DNA from 2 places in the Rheinheimera sp. NSM genome. Region 2 is predicted to be linked to the other one. Evidence: predicted binding sites of a transcription regulator. Region 2 holds the regulator's gene; the other holds the start of a gene.

Region 1 (12,123 bases), on a different contig from region 2:
AGGAGCCGCAGTTAGTACCGCACTGCAGCTGCTTACCCAGCTTGGCTGTGCTGTCGGCGCCGTTATTTATCGCCCGGCATATCGCCTGGCTGCGCACATTAAAGCAGCTGCAAATCAGCGCACTGTTGTCCAACGTTTTACCTTGCCCGGCCTGAGCACTGAGCAATTGCCGGCGGCTGTCAACGCTTAACGGCGCAATAAATTGCCGGTTCAGCCAAACCTGATCGGCAGCCGCTAATTCAGTACCGGCCAGCAACAACCATTGCAATTGGTTGTCCTCAATAGCCGCTGCGCGATAGCCCGTTAATTGGCTTTGCAGGCCTTGTTGGTCTTGTTGGCTATCGCGGCACGACAAGGTTGGCGTTAACTGCAGTTGCTGTAACAGCTGCTGCGGGCCAAGTGCCTCCGTTAAGCCAAGCCGGTAACTCTGGCAGTCCGCCAGCGGTACCCGCGCCAAATAATGCTGATTAAATAACTGCAGTTGCAGCGCCGTTAACGGCTGCTTAGTCAGTAGCAAGGCCTGCCACTTTGGCGTAAAACGGCGCAGTGCCACCTGGCTGAGTTTTAATGCCGGCTGGCCGGAGATAGGGTCCGTATCGGCAGCAAACAACACGTCAGCGCGGGCCCGGCTGGCAAACTGTGCGCTCCAGTGCATCGGTATAAACAGCTCGCCCGGGCGCTGGTTATCGCTGATATCAACGCGCAGCAGCAAGCGGCCGCTGGCGTTACTCAATTGCACCAGCTCGCCCTCACTGATGCCATATAAGGCAGCATCAGCGGGGTGCAGGCTAACAAAAGGCTCAGGCCTGTGCTGCATTAAGCTGGCGACCTCTCCGGTGCGGGTCATGCTATGCCATTGGTCGCGCAAGCGGCCGCTGTTGAGCCATAAGGGTGTGGCCGGCGCTGCCTCGTTAAACGCACGCTGGTGCACAGCAATAAACTGCGCGCGGCCATTAGCGGTAAAGAATTTGCCATCGGCAAATAAACGCGCCGTACCCTGTGGCCTGGTATCGGTTACCGGCCACTGGATAGGTGCAAGTTGGTGGTACTGCTCAGCGCTAAGTTGCGCCAGCACCGAGATATTAAAAGCACGTTCACCGCTATTTTGATAACCGGACAACGCGGCATGCTCGGCAAAAATCTCTGCCGCGTTGCTAAAGTTAAAGCCCTGGTCAAAGCCCATGGCTTTAGCAACCTCACAGATAATCTGCCAGTCGGCTTTAGCCTGACCAGGTGGCGGAGATAACGCCCGCTGGCGCGAAATACGCCGCTCAGAATTAGTTACTGTGCCGTCTTTCTCGCCCCAGCCCAAAGCCGGCAGTTTAATGCCGGCGACATCCAGCGTATCGGTATGCTGATAAATATCGCTGACGATAACCAGCGGGCACCCGGCCAGCGCCGCTTTTACCTTGTCGGCCTGTGGCATACTGACCAGCGGATTGGTCGCCATTACCCACAGCGCTTTTATCTCACCGCGCGCAATGGCATCAAACAGCTCAACCGCTTTATAGCCGGGCCTGGTCACCAGCCTTGGCGCCTGCCAGAACCGGCCAACCAGGGCTTGCTGCGCTTTATCACTGTAATCGATATGCGCCGCCAACTGATTGGCCAGGCCGCCTACCTCGCGCCCGCCCATGGCATTGGGCTGACCGGTCAGCGAAAACGGGCCACAGCCTGGCTTACCAATGCGGCCGCTGGCCAGATGGCAGTTGATAATGGCATTGACTTTATCGGTGCCATCGACTGCCTGATTCACCCCCTGCGAGAATAATGTCAGGCTAAGCGCTTCTGCAGCAAACCAGCGGTAAAACTGCAACACCTGCTCTGAGGGTAAATCACAGCCAATGGCCACCTGCTCCACTGTCGCTGCTTGCAGCTGCGCACTGGCTAAGGCCCGGGCAAAACCATCGGTATGTAAATTGATAAAACGATGATCAAGCTTGCCCTGTTCGGCCAGAAAGCTGAGTAGGCCATTAAACAGCAGTACATCGCTGCCCGGGCGCAGTTTAAGATGCAGTTGTGCCGCTTCACAGCTGGCACTGCGCCGCGGGTCAATTACTACTAACTTAGCCTCCGGGTTGGCTTGCAGTACCGCCTGAATGCGGCCAAATAACACCGGATGGTTCCACGCCATATTGGCGCCCACCAGCACAAACAACCGCGCCTGTTCAATATCGTCATAGCAGCCGGGTACTACATCGGCACCAAAGGCGCGTTTATGCCCGGCCACGGTCGATGCCATACATAAGCGTGAATTGGTATCGACATGCGCACTGCCGATAAAGCCTTTCATCAGCTTATTGGCGACATAGTAATCTTCTGTCAGCAACTGGCCGGATAAATACATCGCCACGGCGCCCGGGCCATGCTCAGCTATGGTTTGCTGTAAGCCCTGTGCCACAGCGTTAATCGCCGTTGGCCAGTCGCAGTCAGCACCGTTAAGCTGTGGCTGCAATAAGCGGCCCTCAGCAGACAACGTTTGCCCAAGCGCACTGCCTTTGACACAAAGCCGGCCGAAATTCGCCGGATGGCTGCTATCACCCCGAACAGTCGGAGTCTGCTCCGGGCCCTCAGTTGCCGCGCTGGCGCGGATACCACAGCCGACGCCGCAATAGGGGCAGGTCGTTAGAATGTCACTCATGCGTTTGGGCCATCTCCGAAAAAGGCGAAAAAAAACGCCCGCTACGTTAGCCGGACAACCGGATAACATAGCGAGCGCCATTGCTCGTGAAACTTTTGCTTTGTTCTTACATCTTAGTGCACCTAACGATTTGCAAGCACGATGCCAATCCGTAACTTTATTTATTATCAATACGTTACTAAAAAATCACCGTTGCAGCGCCCGCCCGTTGCGCCTTAGCACAGTGCAAGCTGCACCAAATAAGGGCATTTCAACCACTTTATTTATGCCGCCAGAATGAGTTATGCCGGTGCCAGCCCAGCCATGGCGCTAAATGCAGTGCGCTGGAACAGCTCTTGCTACATAGACGTTACAACAACCCAATGGCAGACAGCAGTACAGTGGATAAAACGCCGTTATCAGTGATGCTGGTAGATGATGAAACCGACCGCGCCCTGCTGGTAGAGCAGGCATTGGCACAGCATGGCTATCAGGTAGTATGCCGGCTAACCAGCACCGCTGCGCTGCGCTATCACGTCGAGCGGGTGCAGCCGGATATTATTATTATTGACATGGACTCGCCCGATCGCGATACGCTGGAGCATATGACGGTAATAAGCCAGCATAACCCAAGGCCTATAGTGTTTTTTGCCGGGCCGAATGACAATCCCGACAGCGCCGACAGCATTAAACTGGCGATCCAGGCCGGCGTCAGCGCTTACATTGTTGATGGCTTAACGGCAAAACGGGTAAAGCCGATTATTGATGTCGCTGTGGCACGTTTTAATGAGTTTCAGCAGTTGCGCCAGCAGCTGCATAGCAGCCAGAACCAATTAGCAGAGCAGCAATTCATCGATAAAGCCAAGCGTTTGCTGATGAAAAAGCAGCAGATGGACGAAGCCAAAGCCTTTAGCACTCTGCGTAAGCTGGCGATGGACCGGCAACAAAAAATGGCCGACGTCGCCAAAGATGTGATCGCTATTCTGGAGGCACTATGACCAGGCTTTATCAGACAGGACAACAAACACTTACGCTGGGCTTTGTGCCGCTGCTGGACGCCGCACCGTTAATAGTGGCGCAAGAGCTGGGGCTGTTTGCCGCCCAAGGGCTGAAGGTGTCGCTGCAACGCGAAGCGTCCTGGGCCAGTATCCGCGATAAAGTCGCCTTTGGCGTGCTGGATGGCGCCCAGATGATAGCCCCACTGCCGCTGGCCTCCAGCTTAGGCTTGGGCGCCGCAGCGGTGCCGATGACCACAGCACTGGTGCTAAGCAGTGGTGGCAACGCCATCACGCTGTCCAGCCGCCTGTTGCAACAGCTGGATCTGGACCCGGCCAAGCTGCCCTGCCCGCTGGCCAGTGGTAAAGCGCTGCAGCATTATCTGTTGCAACAATCACAGCAGAAACGCTCGCAACCACCGCTGCGCCTGGCTACCGTATCGCCTTATTCCTGTCATCATTACCAGCTGCATTACTGGTTAAGCACCGCCGGCATCAGCGCCCGCCAGGTAGAGGTGATAGGCGTGGCCCCGGCGGCGATGACGGCACAACTGGCCAGCGGCGCGATTGACGGCTTTTGTGTCGGCGAGCCGTGGAGCAGCCTGGCGCAATTAAGCGGCCACGGCAGCATTGTTACCAGCTGTGATCAGCTGTGGCACAACTGGCAGGAAAAAGTATTTGCCGTCAGCCAGCAGTTTGCCGACAGCAAACCGCAGTGTTATCTGGCCTTGCTTACTGCACTATTACAAGCCAGCCACTGGTTAAGCGACATCCAAAGCAATAGCGATAAAACTGCGCAGCTATGGCACTGGTTGGCGCAACCGCAGTATTTAGCGTTGGCAGACAGTGGCCTGAACAGCACAAACCTATTTAATCTGGCGGTAGCGCAAGCCTTTTTTGGCCCGGCGCTTAATATGCCGTGGCGCTCGCAGGGTGCTTTTATATTGCAGCAAATGCGCAACCTGCAGCAGTGGCAGGGGCCGCTTAATCAGCCATTGCTGCAACAGGTATACCGGCCGGATTTATATCGCCAGGTCGCCGCCAGCCTGGGCTTTAACGCTCCGGCAGAGGACTGGCGGCTGGAAGGCAGTGCCGGCATAAACGGCGAAGGCAGCCGCTTTATTGATGGTTTGCTGTTTGGTATGCAGCAATAGTTTTTTATATAGCGGCAGCAAGAGCCATGCTGGTGCAATTTGCACCGTTATTGTGCCTGAACACAGCTGACGCAGGTTACCAAAAAATATTAAGCAACTGAAAGTAAACACTTTTTAAAACTGGCACACTAGCTGCTTAGTTTTAGTTACAGGTTGCAAAGAGGCAACCAAAAGACAAAACCAGCTAACAAGCTAATGGCAAAGGCGCCATCTGGCTGTATCCACAACAGGGTGCAGCCAGATGGCGTTTTTTTTCGCCCTGCTTTTTAAATAATAAAAGGACAGCATAGATGACACAGCCGAATCGTAACAAAAGCACCCGCCTGCTGTTGGCCCTCGGCTTAAGCCTTAGCCTGCCGGCATGGGCCGCACCGGAAAAGCCGGATTTAAAGCTTGGCTTTATTAAGCTGACCGATATGGCACCGCTGGCGGTAGCGCTGGAGCGCGGTTACTTTGAAGACGAAGGCCTGTATGTGCAGTTAGAAGCCCAGGCCAACTGGAAAGTGCTGCTGGACCGCGTCATTGACGGCCAGCTCGACGGCGCCCATATGCTGGCCGGTCAGGCCTTGGCGGCCAGCATCGGCATAGGCACCCAAGCAGCAATGCAAACCGCCTTGGTGCTGGATTTAAACGGCAATGCCTGCACCGTTAGCAACGCCGTATGGCAGCAGATAGTACCGCAGGTGGCGCGTAATAGTGCAGGTAAACCGGATTATCCGGTTGGTGCTGATGCACTGCAGGCGGCGCTGGCGGCAAAAACCAAACAAGGTAAAAAGCTGCAATTTGGCATGGTATTTCCGGTATCGAGCCATAACTATGAGCTGCGTTACTGGCTGGCTGCCGGTGGCGTGCATCCGGGCTTTTACGCGCCAGAGCACGGCGATAACAGCGGCCAGCTAAAAGCCGATGTACTGTTATCGGTAACGCCGCCACCGCAAATGCCGGCGACGATGGAAGCCGGTACCATTGATGGTTACTGCGTTGGCGAGCCATGGAACCAGCAGGCGGTACTGCGTGATTTGGGCGTGCCCTTAGTCACAAATTACGATATTCACACTAACCTGGCAGAGAAAATCTTCGGCGTTAGCCAAAGCTGGGCTGAGCGTTACCCAGAAACCCACTTTCATCTGGTTAAAGCCTTGATCCGCGCCGGCCATTGGCTGGATGCCGATAACAACGCCAACCGCGCCGCGGCGGCCAAACTGATTTCGCAGCCGTTTTATGTTGGTGCCGATGAAAACGTTATTGCCAACAGCATGACCGGGGTGTTTGCCTATGAGCGCGACGATATCCGTGAAACGCCGGACTTTAATGTGTTTTTCCGCTACCACGCTACCTACCCCTACTACTCAGATGCTGTCTGGTATTTAAGCCAGATGCGGCGCTGGGGCCAAATCAGCGAGGCCAAGCCCGACAGCTGGTATCAGGATATTGCTAAACAAGTGTTTCAGCCGGCGCTGTACCAACGCGCTGCCAAAGCGCTGATTGCTGAAGGTAAGCTTACTGAGGCTGATTTTCCGGACTTTAGCGTGGAAAGCGGCTACCGGTCACCGGAAGCCACCCGCTTTATCGACGGCAAACAGTTTGATGCCACAGCGCCAAACGCCTATCTGCAGCAATTTGCCATTGGCCAGAAAGACTAACAGGAGCATAACGATGAGCGCTATTCCAACGCAATGGTCAAGGGTTAAAAGCGTGTTACCGGGCCAGCAACAACTGGCACAGTGGCTGAAACAAAGCCTGTTATCGGCCGCCGGTATTGCCGTGTTTGTCTTGCTGTGGCAACTGCTGGCCAGTCAGATCACTACCTCGCTGGGCAGTTTTCCCGGGCCGCTGCAGGTAGCACAGCAATGGTCCGGCCTGGTGGCTGAGCATAAAGCGGAGAAAGTGCGTGAGGCAGCTTTTTTTCAGCGCCAGCTTGAGCGTAACAGCGCCACCCTGGCCGCCAACCCGGATGCTGTGGTTAGCGTGCGGCCCTATAACGGCCGGCCGACCTTTTTCAGCCAGATTTTTACCAGCCTTTACACCGTACTCACCGGCTTTGTATTGGCATCAATACTGGCAATACCGGCCGGTATTGTTATCGGGCTAAGCCCCAGGCTGTACAGCGCCTTTAACCCGCTTATTCAGCTGTTTAAGCCGGTATCGCCACTGGCCTGGTTGCCGCTGGTGACCATTTTGGTCAGCGCCTTGTATCAAAGCGAGCAACCGCTGTTTGCGCGCTCGTTTTTGGTGTCGGTATTTACCGTTACGCTGTGTTCCTTGTGGCCCACCCTGCTTAACACCATTGTTGGCGTGAGTAATATCTCGCCCGATTTACAAAACGTCAGCCGCGTACTGCAACTGAACTGGTTAACTCATGTGCGGCGCATTGTGCTGCCCTCGGCGGTGCCGATGATCTTTACCGGCCTGCGCTTATCGCTCGGCATTGCCTGGATGGTGCTGATCGCCGCCGAGATGCTGGCGCAAAACCCGGGCCTGGGCAAGTTTGTCTGGGATGAATTTCAAAACGGCTCGTCCGACTCGCTCAGCCGCATCTGTGTGGCTGTGCTGGTGATTGGCTTAATCGGCTATGCGCTGGATCGGCTGATGCTGCAACTGCAGCAGCGGGTGAACTGGGATAAAAGTGCCACTCTTAGATAAAACATCAGTGCGCCAGGAGATAATGTATGCAAAAACCACATTTAGAACTCAGCCAGCTGGGGATCAGCTTCCCGACGCCAAAAGGGCCCTTTGTTGCCCTGCAAAACGTTAATCTGGAGATTGGCAAAGGCGAATTTATCAGCCTGATTGGCCACTCCGGCTGCGGTAAATCAACGGTACTGAATCTGGTCGCCGGTTTGCTGCAGGCAAGCAGTGGCGGCGTAATTTTAAACCAAAAAGAAGTCAATGCCCCGGGGCCGGAGCGCGCTGTGGTGTTTCAAAACCACTCGCTGCTGCCCTGGCTTAGCGTGTACCAGAATGTTGAGCTGGCGGTAAAACAAGTGTTTCGCGGCCAGAAAAACAAAAGAGAAATGCGCGACTGGATAGAGCATAACCTGGCGCTGGTGCAAATGAGCCATGCCCGTGATAAGCGCCCGGCGGAGATTTCCGGTGGTATGAAGCAACGGGTCGGTATTGCCCGTGCCTTAGCCATGCAGCCGCAGGTACTGCTGATGGATGAGCCGTTCGGTGCCTTAGATGCGCTGACCCGTGCCCATTTGCAGGACTCACTGATGGACATTCAGGCACAGCTGAATAACACCGTGATTATGATCACCCACGATGTCGATGAAGCCGTGCTGTTATCGGACCGCATCGTGATGATGACCAACGGCCCGGCGGCCACCATCGGCGAAGTTCTGCAAATTGAGCTGCCGCGGCCGCGCAACCGCATTGCGCTGGCCGATTGCGCCACCTACAACCATTACCGCCACCAAGTGCTGAGCTTTTTGTATGAAAAGCAGCGCAAAGTGGAAGTATTAGCTAAAGCTGAGCCGGTAAAAGCTGCGGTTAATACATCAGAGGCGCTGACGGCAAAGGAGAAACGGGCATGACAGAAGCAGAGCTGATTATTATCGGTAATGGCATGGCCTGTCAGCGCTTGCTGACAGAGTTAGTGCAACAGCCGAACCGGCCATCAAGCATAGTGGTATTTGGCGCTGAAGCTAAGCCGGCCTACAACCGTGTGCTGCTGTCCGGTCTGCTAAGTAATGAGCTGCCCGACAGCGCCGCCGAACTGGTAAGCCCGGATTGGTACGCTGAGCACAATATCGAGTTGATTTGCGACGATGCGGTGGTGCTGATTGATCGCGAGCGCAAGTTAGTAGTAAGCCGCCACGGCCGCTACCGCCGCTACCGGCAACTGGTGCTGGCCTGTGGTGCCCTGCCGCTGACACCAGGCTATGCCAACGAGAAGGCCAACAAGAATGCTAACGAGAATGCCAGGGATAGCGACCAGATTTTGCGCCCCGGTATTTGCCATTTTCGTAACTGGCAGGATTTAGCCACGCTGCGCCTGGCTGGCCAGCAATTACAACATGCGGTGGTGGTAGGCGGTGGTTTTCTTGGTCTGGAAGCCGCCGAAGGCCTGCGTAAACTCGGCATGCAGGTCAGCCTGTTGCAGCGCGGTGCTTATCTGCTAAACCGACAGCTTGATGCCAGCGCCGCCGGTTTACTGCAACAACAACTGACGCAGCGTGGCTTAAATATTATCACCAACAGCGAAATCAGTAGCCTTAACTATCGCCGCGGCCAATTGCAGTCTGTGGCGCTAACCAGCGGTCAGCAGCTTAAAGCCGATTTAGTGGTGCTGGCACTGGGCATTCGCCCGAATATCAGCCTGGCACAGCAATCTGGCCTTAGCGTTAAACGCGGCATCCTCGTTAACCGCAACTTACAAAGCTCAGACAGCGCCATTTATGCGTTAGGCGAATGTATTGAGCTTAACGGCGAAACCTTTGGTTTAGTAGCGCCAATTAACGATCAGGCGACACAGCTGGCGCAAACATTGTGCGGAAAACCTGCGCCCTATTGCAGCGAACAGGCAGCAACTCAGCTGAAAATAAGCGGTATTGCGCTTAGCTCCTGTGGCGATATTGCCACGCTTTGTGCCAATGCCGACAGCTTTGATGGCTGCACAGATTATCTCGATAGCGAACTTAATGAATACCGCCGGCTGTGGTGGCGCGGGCCTTACTTAGTCGGTGCCGTGCTGTATGGCGATACCGGCCTGAGCCAACAACTCAGCCAGCTGATTAATCAGCAGCAGCCCTATCATGGCTGTCGCAGCGCGCTGTTGCTTGGCCAAATCGAACCCGGCCCGGTCAGCAGTGCCGCGACAGAGCCCGCCGCTGTCAACGAACCACAACAAGATGCCGCTTAGGAGCACGACGATGACAACAAGCATCACAAAACAACTGCTGGTGATCGGCAATGGCATGGTTGGCCAGCATTTTATTGAGCAATTTCTGACCCGAGCTGATGCAGCGCAGTGGCAACTCACAGTATTTGCCTTTGAGGACAGGCCCGCCTACGACAGAGTGCATTTATCCGATTACTTCAGCGATGGCAATGCCGGCAAACTGCAACTGGCCCCTGACAGCTTTTATAGCGATAACAACCTGGCCTTAAAGCTGAACGAGCCGGTGCTGGCGATTGACCGCGACGCCAAAACGGTAACCACCGCTAAGGCGCGTTACTTTTACGACAAGCTGGTACTGGCTACCGGCTCTTACCCTTTTGTACCGCCAATTGCCGGTAACGATAACGCCCACTGCCTGGTGTACCGCACCATTGCCGATCTGGAAGCGATCAGTGCCAGCAGCAAAGGCGCCCGGGTTGGCGTGGTAATAGGCGGCGGCCTGCTGGGGCTGGAAGCGGCCAATGCGCTGAAACTGCAGGGCTTAGAAGCCCATGTAGTGGAATTTGCGCCGCAATTAATGCCGGTGCAACTGGATAAAGATGGTGGCGAGCTGCTACGCCGTAAAATTGAGCAGTTAGGCGTTAGTGTGCATACCGACAAAGCCACCAGCAGCATTACGCCAGGCACAGAGCAGCGCTTACAGCTTAACTTTGCTGATGGCAGCGTGCTGCAAACCGATTTAATTGTGTTCTCCGCCGGGATCCGGCCGCAGGACCAACCCGGCAAAGACGCCGGTTTAGAGCTGGGCGCACGCGGCGGCATCGTTATCAACAACCAGTGCCAAACCAGCGACAGCGATATCTATGCCATTGGCGAATGCGCACTATGGCAGGGCCAGTTGTTTGGCCTGGTGGCGCCGGGTTATCAGATGGCGCGCACTGCCGCAGCGGTGCTAAGCGGCGATAACAGCCACAGCTTTACCGGCGCCGATATGTCAACCAAGCTGAAGCTGCTCGGTGTTGATGTCGGTTCCATTGGCGATGCACATGGCCGCACACCAGGCAGTATCAGCCTGCGTTATCGCAATGACTTGCTGGGCGAGTACCGCAAATTAGTGCTGAGTGCGGACGGCAAACAACTGCTGGGCGCAGTGCTGGTGGGTGATAACAGCTATTACGACAGCTTATTGCAATATGCGCTGAACGGCATTGCTTTGCCTGCCGATCCACAAAGCCTGATCCTGCCACAAAGCAGCGGCAAGGTACTTTTGGGCCCGGCGGCACTGCCCGCTACGGCCACGCTGTGCTCTTGTCATAATGTTAGCAAAGACGCCATTTGTGCTGCGCTCGATAGCGGCGTGCAGGACTTAGCTGGCATTAAAAGCTGCACTAAAGCCGCCACCGGCTGTGGTGGCTGCGCTGCACTACTAAAAAGCGTGGTCGAGCACGAACTCACAGCCCGCGGCGTGGCGGTAAGCACCGATCTGTGCGAGCACTTCAGTTATAGCCGCCAGCAGCTGTACCATCTGGTACGGGTCGATGGCGTTAAAACCTTTAATGAGCTGATACAGCGCCATGGCCGTGGTCATGGCTGCGAAATCTGTAAACCGGCGGTGGCCTCGATTCTGGCCAGTTGCTGGAACGAGCCGGTACTGGCCAAACCGCATGTCGCCCTGCAAGACACTAACGACACCTTTTTAGCCAATATGCAGAAAAACGGCACCTACTCGGTAGTACCGCGCATTCCGGGCGGCGAAATAACCCCGGCAATGTTGATCAGCATTGGCAAGGTGGCGGAGCAATATCAGCTGTATACCAAGATCACCGGCGGCCAGCGCATTGATTTGTTTGGTGCTACGCTGGATCAGTTGCCGCTGATCTGGCAACAGCTGATCGATGCCGGCTTTGAAACCGGCCATGCCTATGGCAAGTCGCTGCGCACGGTAAAATCCTGTGTTGGCAGTACCTGGTGTCGTTATGGCGTGCAGGACAGTGTCAGCATGGCCATTTTGCTGGAGAACCGCTACAAGGGCGTGCGCGCGCCGCACAAAATTAAAATGGCCGTCTCCGGCTGCACCCGCGAATGCGCCGAAGCCCAAAGCAAAGACGTCGGCGTAATTGCCACTGAAAATGGCTGGAACCTGTATGTCTGCGGCAATGGCGGCATGAAACCGCGCCACGCTGACTTATTTGCTACCGACTTAAATGACGAGCAGTTGCTGAGCTATATCGACCGGCTGTTGATGTTTTATATCAAAACCGCTGACCGCCTGCAGCGCACCGCCACCTGGATGAATAACCTCGAAGGCGGCCTGGACTATCTGCGCGATGTGATTATTCACGACAGCCTGGGCCTGGGCGCCGAGCTCGAAGCGCAGATGCAGCTGTTAATAGGCAATTACCAGTGCGAATGGCAAACCGTACTGAATGACCCGGCGCAGCGCGCCCGCTTTAACAGCTATGTTAATGCCGCAGCCCCTGCACGCAGCGAGTTTGGTTTTACGCCTGAGCG
Region 2 (12,123 bases):
AAATCATTTGTTGTTGTTTCACCCGGCTAACATCAGCGAAACAGGTACCCACTGCCGTTACGGCATAATGAGAACCTTCCGCACTGACAATCACCTCGGCCAGTTGCAACTGTTGTTGCAGCAACTGCTCAATTTGCTTGATGTCCAAAGCTAAACCTTAATCATTAATTGGCAATAAAGATCGTACTGCCGTCACGTCGGCCAATGATAGCAGCTGTTGCGGCACATTACATAACGCAATCGTGATGCCCAGCCGTTTGGCTTCGGACAACTGCTGCAGCAACCAGGCTAAGCCGGCGGTATCAATATTATCCAACGTGTCAAAGTCAAACTTTACGCTGCCGGACAGCTTATTTAACTGCGTGAAGGGTGAATACAGCATTAACGTATCACGATTTAATACACCGGTAAAATGTATAGCGTCAGCTTGCTGCGTGATCTTTAATGTCACTTTTCCTCCGCTCGGGTGATGGGCGCCTGGGCTTTCTCCGTCAACAGTAAAGTGACACTTTTCAGGCCTTGCTGGCGGATCAGGTTACTCAGCTCCGCTCTTTTGCTGTCCAGCAAAGAAATACCTTCGGCGACCATGTCAAACACCAGCCAGGTATCAGAATCCTTGCCACGACGTAGTTTGAATTCAATATTAATATCCGGCTTACCCGGATCTATTACCCTGGTTTTAATGCTGATAATCTTTTGGTTATCAATAGCACGTGCCGGTTCGATCATCACTTTTTGATCACGATACTGCGTAAATACACCAGCATAAGTAGCAACCATATAGTTTTGAAACGCATCGACGAAAGCCAGCAGCTCTTCACGCGGTGTATTTCTCAGATCGGCGCTGTTACCTATTACCCGCAGAGCAGCATAGCGGCTGTCGATATAGGGTACCAACTCTTCATTAACGATAAGACGCAACACTTCCGGGTCTGCTTCAATTTTGCTTTGATCTTTGGCAATCCGGCTAAAGGTATTGTCGGCCAGCACTTCCATCATTTTATATGGATCGGTATAGGTCTGAGTTTCAGAGCGAACCCCAGTTGCCGCCAGGCTCAGCAAGGTTAAACTGCCGGCCAGTATCAATGCATAAAGTTTCATATTAATTCCCGCGGTTAAATAAAAATTGACCAATCAACTCTTCCAGTACTAAAGCCGATTTGGTGTCTTCGATATAGTCACCGTCAGCCAGGATCTCAACAGTTTCATCAAGAAAACCCGGTTGTAATCCCAAATACTGCTCGCCCAGTAAGCCTGAGGTTAAAATTGCCAGGGTGCTGGTTTCAGGAAAGTTACTGTAACTGTTGTTGATTTCCAGCGTTACCACCGGCCGGTAATAGGTAGTATCCAGCTCAATTGCCGCGACACGCCCCACGACCACACCACCAACTTTCACCGGTGAGCGCACTTTTAAACCGCCGATATTTTCAAACTTGGCATGCAGACGATAGCTTTGTCCTGTGCCGGCCACACCGGAACTTGCCACCTGCAGCGACAGCATTAAAAACGCCGCTATCGCCAACACAATAAAGCCACCTACCAGTATTTCAATTTTCCGCGTGGTCATGTTATCCACCAAACATTAATGCAGTTAAAATAAAGTCAAAAGCCAACACGGCCAGCGACGCAGTAACAACCGTTTGTGTTGTTGCCTGGCTGATCCCTTCCGACGTGGGAACAGCATCGTAACCTTTGTGCAGGGCAATCCACATCACGATCAAAGCAAACACTACACTTTTAATCACACCGTTCATCACATCCTGGTACAAATCGACGTTTGCTTGCATCGCAGACCAGTAACCGCCACCATCAACACCCAACCAGTCGACCCCAACCAAATGGCCACCCAAAATACCCACCGCGGTAAAAATCAGCGCCAGCAACGGCATACTGATGACACCGGCCCAAAATCTGGGGGCAATAATACGCCGTAACGGGTCAACAGCCATCATCTCCATGCCGGACAATTGCTCTGTGGCTTTCATCAGGCCTATTTCTGCCGTAATAGCGCTACCGGCACGACCGGCAAACAGCAAGGCCGTTACCACCGGGCCCAATTCACGCAGCAAACTCAACGCCACCAGAGGGCCTAACATCTGTTCAGCGCCAAACTTTACCAGCACAGTGTAGCCCTGCAGGGCCAACACCATGCCAATAAACAAACCGGACACCAGGATAATCAGTAACGACAGCACCCCTATTACATACAGTTGCTTTATCAGCAGCGGGAAGCCTTTTCGTATATCCGGTTTGCCCAGCAAGGCGCCAAACAGCATAATGCCGGCGCGGCCAAAACCGCGGACATTGTTGATGGTACCCGCGCCGAGTTGTTGTAACTTATCTGCAATCACCCGACCAACTCCATTAATTCCTGCTCATAAGGCGCCGCTTTATAGTGAAACGGCACAGCACCATCTGCCTCGCCTTTTAAAAACTGCTGCACTAATGGCGAAGGATGAGCCCGTAGTTGCTCCGGCGTACCATGGCCAATAACGGTTTGCTCTGCCACCACGTAGACGTAATCGGCAATACTCATCACTTCGGTGACGTCATGAGACACCACCACCGAGGTTAAATTCAACGCATTATTCAAAGAGCGGATCAGCCGCACTATCACCCCCATAGAAATGGGATCCTGGCCGGCAAAAGGTTCGTCATACATAATCAGTTCCGGGTCCAGAGCGATAGCCCTTGCCAATGCTGCCCGTCTTGCCATACCACCGGATAATTCTGCCGGCATTAAATCACGTGCTCCACGCAGCCCCACAGCTTCCAACTTCATTAACACAATCAAGCGAATGAGGGATTCCGGCAGCCTGGTATGCTCGCGGATAGGAAAGGCCACATTGTCAAAAACCGTCATATCGGTAAACAGTGCGCCACTTTGAAACAGCATACTCATCCGTTGCCTGGCGGCATACAGCGCACTGCGCGACAGCTTGGGAATATCCTCGTCACCAAACAAGATATGGCCGCTGTCCGGCTTTAACTGCCCACCAATTAAACGCAGTAAGGTGGTTTTGCCGATGCCGCTCGGGCCCATAATGGCGGTTACTTTGCCGCGGGCAAACTGCATATTCAGATCACGGTAAATCACACGCTCACCGCGACTAAACGTCAGTTGTTGAATATCGATTAGTATATCTGACACCTAAAATGCTCTCCGCCGCTGTCAGCGCTGTTGTGCCCTGAGAGGTATAAAATGCAATATACATACATTAGTGTATGTTTTCAATTATACTGATTTCTACGTTGGATTATTGTAAACGGATCCAGCGCTAAAGTCGTTACAAAAAATCGTAACAAACTGTGCGGAAAATCGATATTGGCCGGAAACTACAGCTTTTTTTGCAATTCGCACCGATAAGCAGGAAAATACCACGCGATACCTTACACAAGACTTACACAGAACAGGGAAATACATATTGTCACCTTTGCTACTCGCCATTATTTTTGTCGTTGTCGGGCTGGTGTTACTGATTTGGAGCGCTGATCGCTTTGTGTTCGGCGCCTCCTCTATCGCCCGCAGCGCCGGTATATCACCGATGATCATCGGCCTTACCATTGTTGCTATGGGATCATCGGCACCGGAAATGCTGGTATCTGCCAGCGCGGCCTGGCAAGGACGGTTAGATACATCGGTCGGTAATGCGCTCGGTTCAAACATCACCAATATTTTATTGGTTATTGGTGCCGCTGCCTTATTAAAACCCATTGCGGTATCGTCGTTAACGCTAAAGCGCGAGTATCCGTTGCTGCTGTTATGCACCCTGTTGGGCTATTACTTTATTTCCGACAATATGCTGACGCGCTTTGAAGGCGTGTTGCTATTAACGGCTTTTGTTGCTTTTCTGGCATTGCTGGTTTATTGGGGCAAACACGCCACACCGGATGATCCGCTCATCGCTGAACTTAATGCCGAAATGCCGGCGCAAATCTCAGCGTTAAGAGCGATGGTTTGGCTTGGTATTGGCCTGGTGTTGTTATTGGCCAGTTCGCAATTATTGATCCATGGTGCCGTAACCATTGCCACTTACGCTGGTCTGAGCGATTTAGTGATCGGCCTAACCATCATTGCCATCGGCACCAGTTTACCGGAGCTGGCCGCCAGTATTATCGGTATACTCAAAGGCGAAGATGATTTAGCGCTGGGTAATATTATCGGCTCGAATATTTTTAATATTCTGGCGGTGCTGGGGCTTGGCGCTGTTATCGGCCCGGCGGGTTTGGATCCTATGGCCGGTAGCCGTGATAGCTATGTCATGATAGCCGCCACAATAATAATGCTGCTGATGTCACTTCGGATAGGTAAAATCAGACGCATTAACCGTACAGAAGGCGTAATACTGTTATGTGGTTTTGTCGGTTATCAGTATCTGTTGTTTAATGCCCTGACCGCTTCTTAAACTGAGAGTGATATGACAACTGATTTTCGTATCCGCGCTGCCGAGGTAATACGCATCGAAGCTGAGGCTGTAGCGCAGTTGCAACAGTATTTGGATAGCAGCTTTAATCTGGCCTGCCAGCTCATTTTCGACAGCAAAGGTAAAACCATAGTGTCCGGCATGGGGAAATCCGGCCATATCGCTAATAAAATTGCGGCAACTCTGGCATCTACCGGCACACCGGCGTTTTTTGTCCACCCGGGCGAAGCCAGCCATGGCGATCTGGGCATGTTGTCTACGGACGATGTGGTGATTGCTATTTCCAACTCCGGCGAAACGCCGGAAGTGTTGACCATTATCCCGCTGATTAAACGGCTTGGTATTAAACTGATAGCCATGACCGGCAATCCGGCATCAACGCTGGCGAAACTGGCCGATGCCCACCTGTGCGTTAAAGTAGAACTGGAAGCTTGTCCACTCGGCCTGGCGCCGACTGCCAGCACCACGGCCACCCTGGCGATGGGTGATGCGTTGGCGGTGGCTCTGCTGGAAGCCCGCGGCTTTTCTGCCGAAGATTTTGCGCTGTCGCATCCCGGCGGCAGCCTTGGCCGCAAGCTGCTATTGCGGTTGGACGATGTTATGCACCGTGACGCTGAGGTGCCTGTCGTGCCGCAAACGGCGACGATTAAAGATGCTTTACTGGAGATCTCAAAGAAAGGACTTGGCATGACAGCGGTAGTCGACAATGCCGGCGCCCTGGCCGGTATCTTTACCGACGGCGATTTACGTCGCATTCTCGATCAGCGTTACGATATCCATACGAGTCTGATCGCCGACGTCATGACCCGGCGCTGTATTACTGCCCGGCCGCAGATGCTGGCGGCAGAAGCACTGCAAATCATGCAGCAGAAAAAAATAAACGGTTTGATTATTCTGGACGACAGCGGAAAGCCGGTTGGTGCGATGAATATGCACGACTTACTGCGGGCCGGGGTGCTGTAATATGACATTGTTTAATCGTTTATATCAGCCGGTCAGTGCACAAATCAACGCTAAGGCTGCCGCCGTTAAGTTACTGATCTGCGATGTAGACGGTGTATTTTCTGATGGCCGGATCTATCTTGGCAACAACGGCGAAGAACTGAAAGCCTTCCATACCCGCGATGGCTATGGCATTAAAGCCTTGCGCCAGGCTGGTGTAGAGGTTGCGGTTATTACCGGACGTAATTCTGCCATCGTACAACAACGTATGACGTCGTTAACCGTGCCCTATATTTACCAGGGTCAGGAAAACAAACTGGCCGCCTTTGCCGATTTACAGCAAAAATTGCAACTTACACCGTCGCAGATTGCCTATATCGGTGATGATCTGGCAGATTGGTCGGTAATGCAACACTGTGGCTTAGCCGTGGCGGTAAAAGATGCGCACCCTTACCTGTTACAACAAACTGATTATATTACCAGTTTGCCCGGCGGCTATGGCGCAGTACGCGAGCTGTGCGATTTGCTGCTGATCAGCCAAAACCAATTCGGCTTATTTGACGGCAGCAGTTCATGAGAAAATTTCTTGTTTTTATTGTCTTCCTGCTGGCCGGAACCGCCGCTTATCTCTGGTTCGAACCGGCAGATGACGGCGATGCGCTGCAAACCGATCAGGAACTGTTGCCGGATTACGTAGCACAAAAGGTAACCCGCCGCTTGTATGATGCCCAAGGCTACCTGGCAGACACTGTCAGCGCCGATCGGTTAGAGCATTTCGAATTGCTTGGCTTCACCCGATTCGAAAATCCGCTGTATACGCTATACAACGACGAGCATCAACCCGGTTGGACAGCCAGTAGCCGTCAGGCCATTTGGTTTAACCAGGACAGAATAATTCTGGAGCAACAGGTCAGTATTGTAAGCCTGATGCCGGACGAACTGATCGAACGCATAGACACAGAAACATTGGAAATGTTATTTCCGGACAATACCTTGCAAAACGATGCGCCGGTATTTATTCAGGGCAAAGGTTTCTATATTAACGGCAGTGGCCTGCGGGCTGATTTGACCAATGGCAGCTTACAGCTGTTACAACACCAGCAAACGGTATACCAAAATGACCAATAAAATAATTTCTGTTCTGTTGCTGCTAAGCAGCAGCGTGGTAGTGGCACAGCAGCCCGACTACAGCCAGCAAATTCAGATAGATGCTGATAACCTGGCGTCGTTAAAAGAAAACGTGCTGACCTATCGCAACAACGTGGTGGTTACTCAGGGCTCGTTACAAATGAAAGCCGATCAACTGGAAATTAATGCCAGCGCCGGTAAGGGCAAAGAGGTTTATATCGCTACCGGCAGCCCGGTTAGCTATTCGCAGCTCATGGCTGATGGCCAGCCGGTGACCGCCAAAGCCAACGAAATACGCTACGAACCCGCCAGCCGGATGCTGACGTTAACCGGCGATGCCGAACTGGCGCAAAGTGGTAGCGTAGTAAAGGCCTCGACAATAAGGTATAACGTAGAGAAGCAGGAGCTTAGTGCCGAAAGCAATGAATCCAAACGCGTTACCACCATCTTTACGCCAGAGGAAAAAAATAATCCATGAAGTTAGTTGCGTCCCATCTGGCCAAGAGTTACAAAGGCCGGCAGGTTGTTAAAGATGTCAGCCTGGAGGTGAATGCCGGGCAAATTGTCGGCTTACTTGGCCCTAACGGAGCCGGTAAAACCACTACTTTTTATATGATTGTTGGCTTGGTGCCCTCTGACAAAGGCACTATCAGCCTGAATGACAAAGATATTACCTTTGATCCGATCCATGCCAGAGCCAGGCAAGGCATTGGCTATCTGCCGCAGGAAAGCTCTATTTTCCGCAAACTTACCGTACATGACAACCTGCTGGCCATTTTGCAAACCCGCAAAGACTTAACACCGGCCAAACGCGAAGAAGTAGCAGACGATTTGCTGGAAGAATTCCATATCGGTCATATTAAGAACAGCCTGGGCATGAGCTTGTCCGGTGGCGAGCGCCGCCGCGTAGAAATAGCCAGAGCTCTGGCTGCCAACCCTGCATTTATTCTGCTGGACGAACCTTTTGCCGGCGTCGATCCAATTTCTGTACTTGATATCAAGAAAATTATTCAACATCTGTGTCAACGTGGTATCGGCGTGTTAATTACCGACCATAATGTGCGTGAAACACTGGATGTGTGTGAAACTGCTTATATTGTCAGCCATGGTGAGTTAATTGCGTCAGGCCCGCCACAGGAAGTACTGTCGAATCAAAAGGTACGTGATGTATACCTGGGTGAGCAATTCAGGCTATAGTTAGCAAAAAATAATACCAGCGTGTCATTCAGGAGAACGGTAGAAGTAGATGAAGCCCTCTTTGCAACTTCGCTTAGGACAGCAACTAACCATGACGCCGCAGTTACAACAGGCTATCCGCCTGTTACAACTGTCGACGATTGAGTTGCAGCAGGAAATTCAGGAAGCTCTTGATGCTAATCCGTTATTGGAAGCAGAAGACGAGCACGATAGCTTTGACACCGCCCCCAAAGAACCACAACAACAAGCTGACAACGGTACTGACGTCGACCATAACCCTGACGATAGCTACGAACCGGCAGAGCCGGACAGCAGCGAGTCGATGACCGAACAGAATATTCAGGAAGATCTACCGCTGGATAATAACTGGGATGATTTAGTCAGCGCCGCCCCGGTAAGTGCCGGCAACAACAGCGGCGATGAAGACCATGTTTATCAGGGTGAGACCAGCGAAAACCTGCAGGATTACTTACGTTGGCAAATGCAACTTACCCCCTTCTCTGACACTGACCGCGCCATCGCTGAAATCATCATTGAAGCCATCGACGAAAACGGCCTGTTAACCATCAGTTGTGAAGACATTCTCGAATCACTCGGCGTCGACGACATTGAAGCTGACGAAGTAGAAGCCGTGATTAAACGCATTCAATTATTTGACCCAGTCGGGGTTGGCGCCCGTTCGGTACAGGAATGCCTGTTGGTGCAACTACGTCAGTTTGATCCCGACACACCGTTTTTAGCCGAAGCCCGCAACATGATCAGCGAGCATACAGAATTTTTAGCTAATCGCGACTTTCGTTCTTTGATGCGAGTGACTAGACTCAAAGAGGATGAGTTAAAAGAAGTGATGCGGCTGATCCACAGCCTTAACCCAAGACCAGGTGCCGACGTTATCCGTGAAGAGCAGCAGTATGTTATTCCGGATGTCAGCGTGCAGAAAGTAAAGGGCCGCTGGCAGGTAGAACTTAACCCCGATGCCATGCCAAAGGTACGGATAAACCAGCAATATGCCGCTATGTCACGCACCGCAAAAAACAGTGCCGACAGCCAGTTTATCCGCTCACATTTGCAGGAAGCGAAATGGTTTTTGAAAAGCCTGGAAAGCCGTAATGAAACCTTGTTAAAGGTGGCGAACTGTATAGTGCAGCAGCAACAGGCTTTTTTTGAACACGGTGAGGAAGCCATGAAACCCATGGTGCTGAACGATGTAGCGGAGATGGTAGGCATGCACGAGTCCACCATTTCCCGTGTTACCACGCACAAGTATATGCATACACCACGAGGTATATTTGAACTTAAGTTCTTCTTTTCCAGTCATGTTAGTACGGAGAGCGGCGGTGAGTGTTCTTCCACTGCTATCCGGGCTTTTATTAAGAAATTAGTGGCGGCGGAGAACCCGGCCAAACCGCTGAGTGACAGCAAGATGGCTGACATTCTGCTGGAACAAGGTATTAACGTTGCGCGGCGCACCATTGCCAAGTATCGCGAGTCGTTGTTTATTCCGCCGTCAAATCAACGCAAGACCTTGCTGTAAATAAGCCTAAAGAAGGAATATGTCTATGCAAATCAATCTAACCGGTCGTCATGTTGAAATCACTTCAGCCTTAAAAGAATACGTAGACAACAAGTTCGCTAAACTGGAACGGCATTTTGATCATATAAACAATGTACATGTGATCCTAAACGTGGAAAAATTGAAGCAGATCGCCGAAGCCAAGCTGCACCTGAACGGTGGCGAAGTGTTTGCCGTATCTGAGAATGAGAACATGTATGCTGCAATTGACCAGCTGATAGACAAGTTAGATCGCCAGGTCATTAAGCATAAAGAGAAAATAGCCCGACACTGATTAGATGATGATGAATTTAACCTCTATGCTTGCCGAGAACTGCACTAAAAGTGCAGTTCTTTTTAACAGCAAAAAGCGCATTCTGGAATATATCGCTGAGCTGGCTCACCAGCAACTGCCGGATATGACAGAGTACAGTATCCTTGAAGCGCTGATGACACGTGAAAAGCTCGGCTCAACCGGCATAGGAGGTGGTATTGCTATACCACACGGCAAGCTAAAGTGTGTAACACAGCCAATGTTGGTGTTTGTCGTCAGTAAAGAAGCCATTCCGTTTGACGCCATCGACAACCAACCGGTAGATATCTTCTGCGCCATTTTAATCCCGGAAGATCAGTGCCAGGCACATCTGAGCACTCTGGCCGGCATAGCACGGCTACTCAGCCAAAAAGAGCTGACGAAAAAAATCCGCCATGCTGAAACTAACCAGCAGTTGTACCAGCTGTTAGTGGAGTACAGCGCTATGGAACCGGTAAAATGAAGCTGCTGGTAGTAAGTGGTCGCTCCGGCTCAGGCAAGTCTGTTGCACTGCGTGTGATGGAAGACCTTGGCTACTACTGTGTCGACAATATCCCGGTAAACCTGCTTCCTACCCTTGCTACCACAGTAATGGGCCAATATGAGCGTGTTGCCGTCAGTATTGACGTGCGCAACCTGCCACAGGACCCCGATGAACTGGCAGACATTTTATCTTACCTGCCACGTAAACTGGATTTAACCATCCTGTATCTGGATGCCGACCACGCCAGCCTGATTAAACGCTTTAGTGAAACGCGCCGGCTGCATCCGTTATCGCATCAGGCCATGTCGCTGGACGAAGCCATATCGCGTGAACAACAATTGCTGGATCCGATCTCCAGCCGTGCCGATTTGTATATCGACACCACTGATTTGAACGTGCACCAGTTAGCCGAACAATTGCGCGAGCGTATTCTCGGGCAAAAAACCGGTCGGCTGGTTATTCTGTTTGAATCTTTTGGCTTTAAATACGGCATTCCCAAAGACGCCGACTTTGTATTTGATGCACGCTTTTTGCCCAACCCGCACTGGGAACCGGATTTGAAGCCGCTGACCGGGCTGGATCAACCGGTAAAAGATTACCTGGCAGCACAGCCGGTAGTAGCGAAGTATATTTGGCAAATCAACAGTTTTATCAGCACCTGGCTACCGCACCTGGAGCGTAATAACCGCAGCTATCTGACCATTGCCATCGGCTGCACCGGCGGCCAGCACCGTTCTGTCTACATGGTTGAAAGCCTGGCCGAAAGCTATCGCAGTTCACGCGATGACGTACAACTGCGTCACCGCGAATTAGTCAGGCATCATAATAAGGCCTGAGCATGCCCAAATTCAGTGAAACTGTCACCATTGTTAATCCGTTGGGCTTGCACGCCAGAGCAGCCACTAAACTGGCCCAGCTGTGCCAGCAGTTTACAGCACGGATTGAGCTGATACAGGAAGATAAAACGGCCGATGCCAGCAGCGTATTAGCCTTATTGATGCTGGCCAGCAGCAAAGGCAAAACGCTGCAGGTGTGTGCTGAAGGGGAAGACGCTGAGCGGGCACTCAGCGCCGTGGTAGATCTGATCAAAAACGGCTTTGACGAAAGCTAACGCTAGGGTTTCGGTTGCCGGTCGTGTTGTTTTTGTTGTGCTGGATGAATATTCACTAAACCTGTGGTTTTCTGTATCGCTTTCAGCTTGTGATGCAACGCTGTTTTAATCAACATGTGCGCACTGATAGGTGCAGTGATTAGCAGAAAAATGGTGATCAACAATTCGTGCACACTGACATCACCGGAAACACTGAAAAAGAAAATAGAACCCAATAAAATACCGCCCATGCCTAAGGTAGTGGCCTTGGTCGGGCCATGTAACCGCATAAAGAAGTCCGGCATTCTGCTCAGACCAATAGAACCAATCAGCACAAAGCTACCGCCTAACAACAGAAAAAACGCTACCGCCCACTCCATCCAATGTTGCATCAGCTACTCCTATTCAATGATATCGCCGCGTAACAGAAACTTGCACACCGCCACTGTACTGACAAAGCCAAGCATTGCTATCAGCAAGGCAGCTTCGAAATACAGTGGAGAGCCCATCAGCAAACCATACAGGATAATCAGCGCTATGCTGTTAATGTACATAGTATCCAGCGCCAGTATGCGATCCGGCAGGCTGGGGCCTCGCAGTAAACGCCACAGGTTTAGCAATAAGGCAATACTGATCATCGCGAACACCAGCATAATAACGTTATCTAGCATTGGAAAATCTCCTTCAGTGGTGCCTCATAGCGCTGTTTAATCGAGGCAATCAGTTCCGCCTCATCGCCCAGGTTCAGCACATGAATCAGCAACCATCGCTGCGGCAACGGCTCACCCGGCACCAGTAATTCGGCACTTGGATAAATCTCTGCACTAACAGTACCCGGCGTCATTGACACCGTACTGGCCAGAATAGTGATGGGTAACTCGTGTTGCAGATCCAGTGGCACCCGCACAAATGCCGGATTCAACCGCCGTTTCGGCCCGAGAATTAACACTGCCACCTGGGCGTTGGCGGTAATAATGTCAGCAAATACAAGCA

Evidence for each region. The regulator sigma-54, encoded in region 2, starts transcription at its own class of promoters, with help from an activator protein. The targets are predictions, from matches to a motif close to TGGCANGNTNCNTGCTT.
Region 1: ACTZWV_RS09750 (CmpA/NrtA family ABC transporter substrate-binding protein) is a predicted target of sigma-54. The motif match lies at 4,891-4,907, and genes of this name have one in related genera.

Annotation. Positions count from the first base shown of each region.
Region 1 is NZ_JBQTCI010000003.1:93,764-105,886, forward strand. Features, by position in the region: gene ACTZWV_RS09735 (nitrate reductase) at 1-2,641, opposite strand, end outside; gene ACTZWV_RS09740 (ANTAR domain-containing response regulator) at 2,977-3,618, shown strand; gene ACTZWV_RS09745 (CmpA/NrtA family ABC transporter substrate-binding protein) at 3,615-4,769, shown strand; gene ACTZWV_RS09750 (CmpA/NrtA family ABC transporter substrate-binding protein) at 5,060-6,412, shown strand; gene ACTZWV_RS09755 (ABC transporter permease) at 6,426-7,412, shown strand; gene ACTZWV_RS09760 (ABC transporter ATP-binding protein) at 7,439-8,305, shown strand; gene ACTZWV_RS09765 (NAD(P)/FAD-dependent oxidoreductase) at 8,302-9,633, shown strand; gene nirB (nitrite reductase large subunit NirB) at 9,644-12,123, shown strand, end outside.
Region 2 is NZ_JBQTCI010000001.1:422,365-434,487, reverse strand. Features, by position in the region: gene ACTZWV_RS01930 (BolA family protein) at 1-148, opposite strand, end outside; gene ACTZWV_RS01925 (STAS domain-containing protein) at 158-451, opposite strand; gene ACTZWV_RS01920 (MlaC/ttg2D family ABC transporter substrate-binding protein) at 448-1,101, opposite strand; gene mlaD (outer membrane lipid asymmetry maintenance protein MlaD) at 1,103-1,567, opposite strand; gene mlaE (lipid asymmetry maintenance ABC transporter permease subunit MlaE) at 1,569-2,351, opposite strand; gene ACTZWV_RS01905 (ATP-binding cassette domain-containing protein) at 2,348-3,151, opposite strand; gene ACTZWV_RS01900 (calcium/sodium antiporter) at 3,426-4,406, shown strand; gene ACTZWV_RS01895 (KpsF/GutQ family sugar-phosphate isomerase) at 4,419-5,387, shown strand; gene kdsC (3-deoxy-manno-octulosonate-8-phosphatase KdsC) at 5,389-5,943, shown strand; gene lptC (LPS export ABC transporter periplasmic protein LptC) at 5,940-6,494, shown strand; gene lptA (lipopolysaccharide transport periplasmic protein LptA) at 6,484-6,972, shown strand; gene lptB (LPS export ABC transporter ATP-binding protein) at 6,969-7,691, shown strand; gene ACTZWV_RS01870 (RNA polymerase factor sigma-54) at 7,741-9,225, shown strand; gene hpf (ribosome hibernation promoting factor) at 9,251-9,538, shown strand; gene ptsN (PTS IIA-like nitrogen regulatory protein PtsN) at 9,546-10,019, shown strand; gene rapZ (RNase adapter RapZ) at 10,016-10,876, shown strand; gene ACTZWV_RS01850 (HPr family phosphocarrier protein) at 10,879-11,151, shown strand; gene ACTZWV_RS01845 (Na+/H+ antiporter subunit G) at 11,154-11,522, opposite strand; gene ACTZWV_RS01840 (K+/H+ antiporter subunit F) at 11,532-11,801, opposite strand; gene ACTZWV_RS01835 (Na+/H+ antiporter subunit E) at 11,795-12,123, opposite strand, start outside.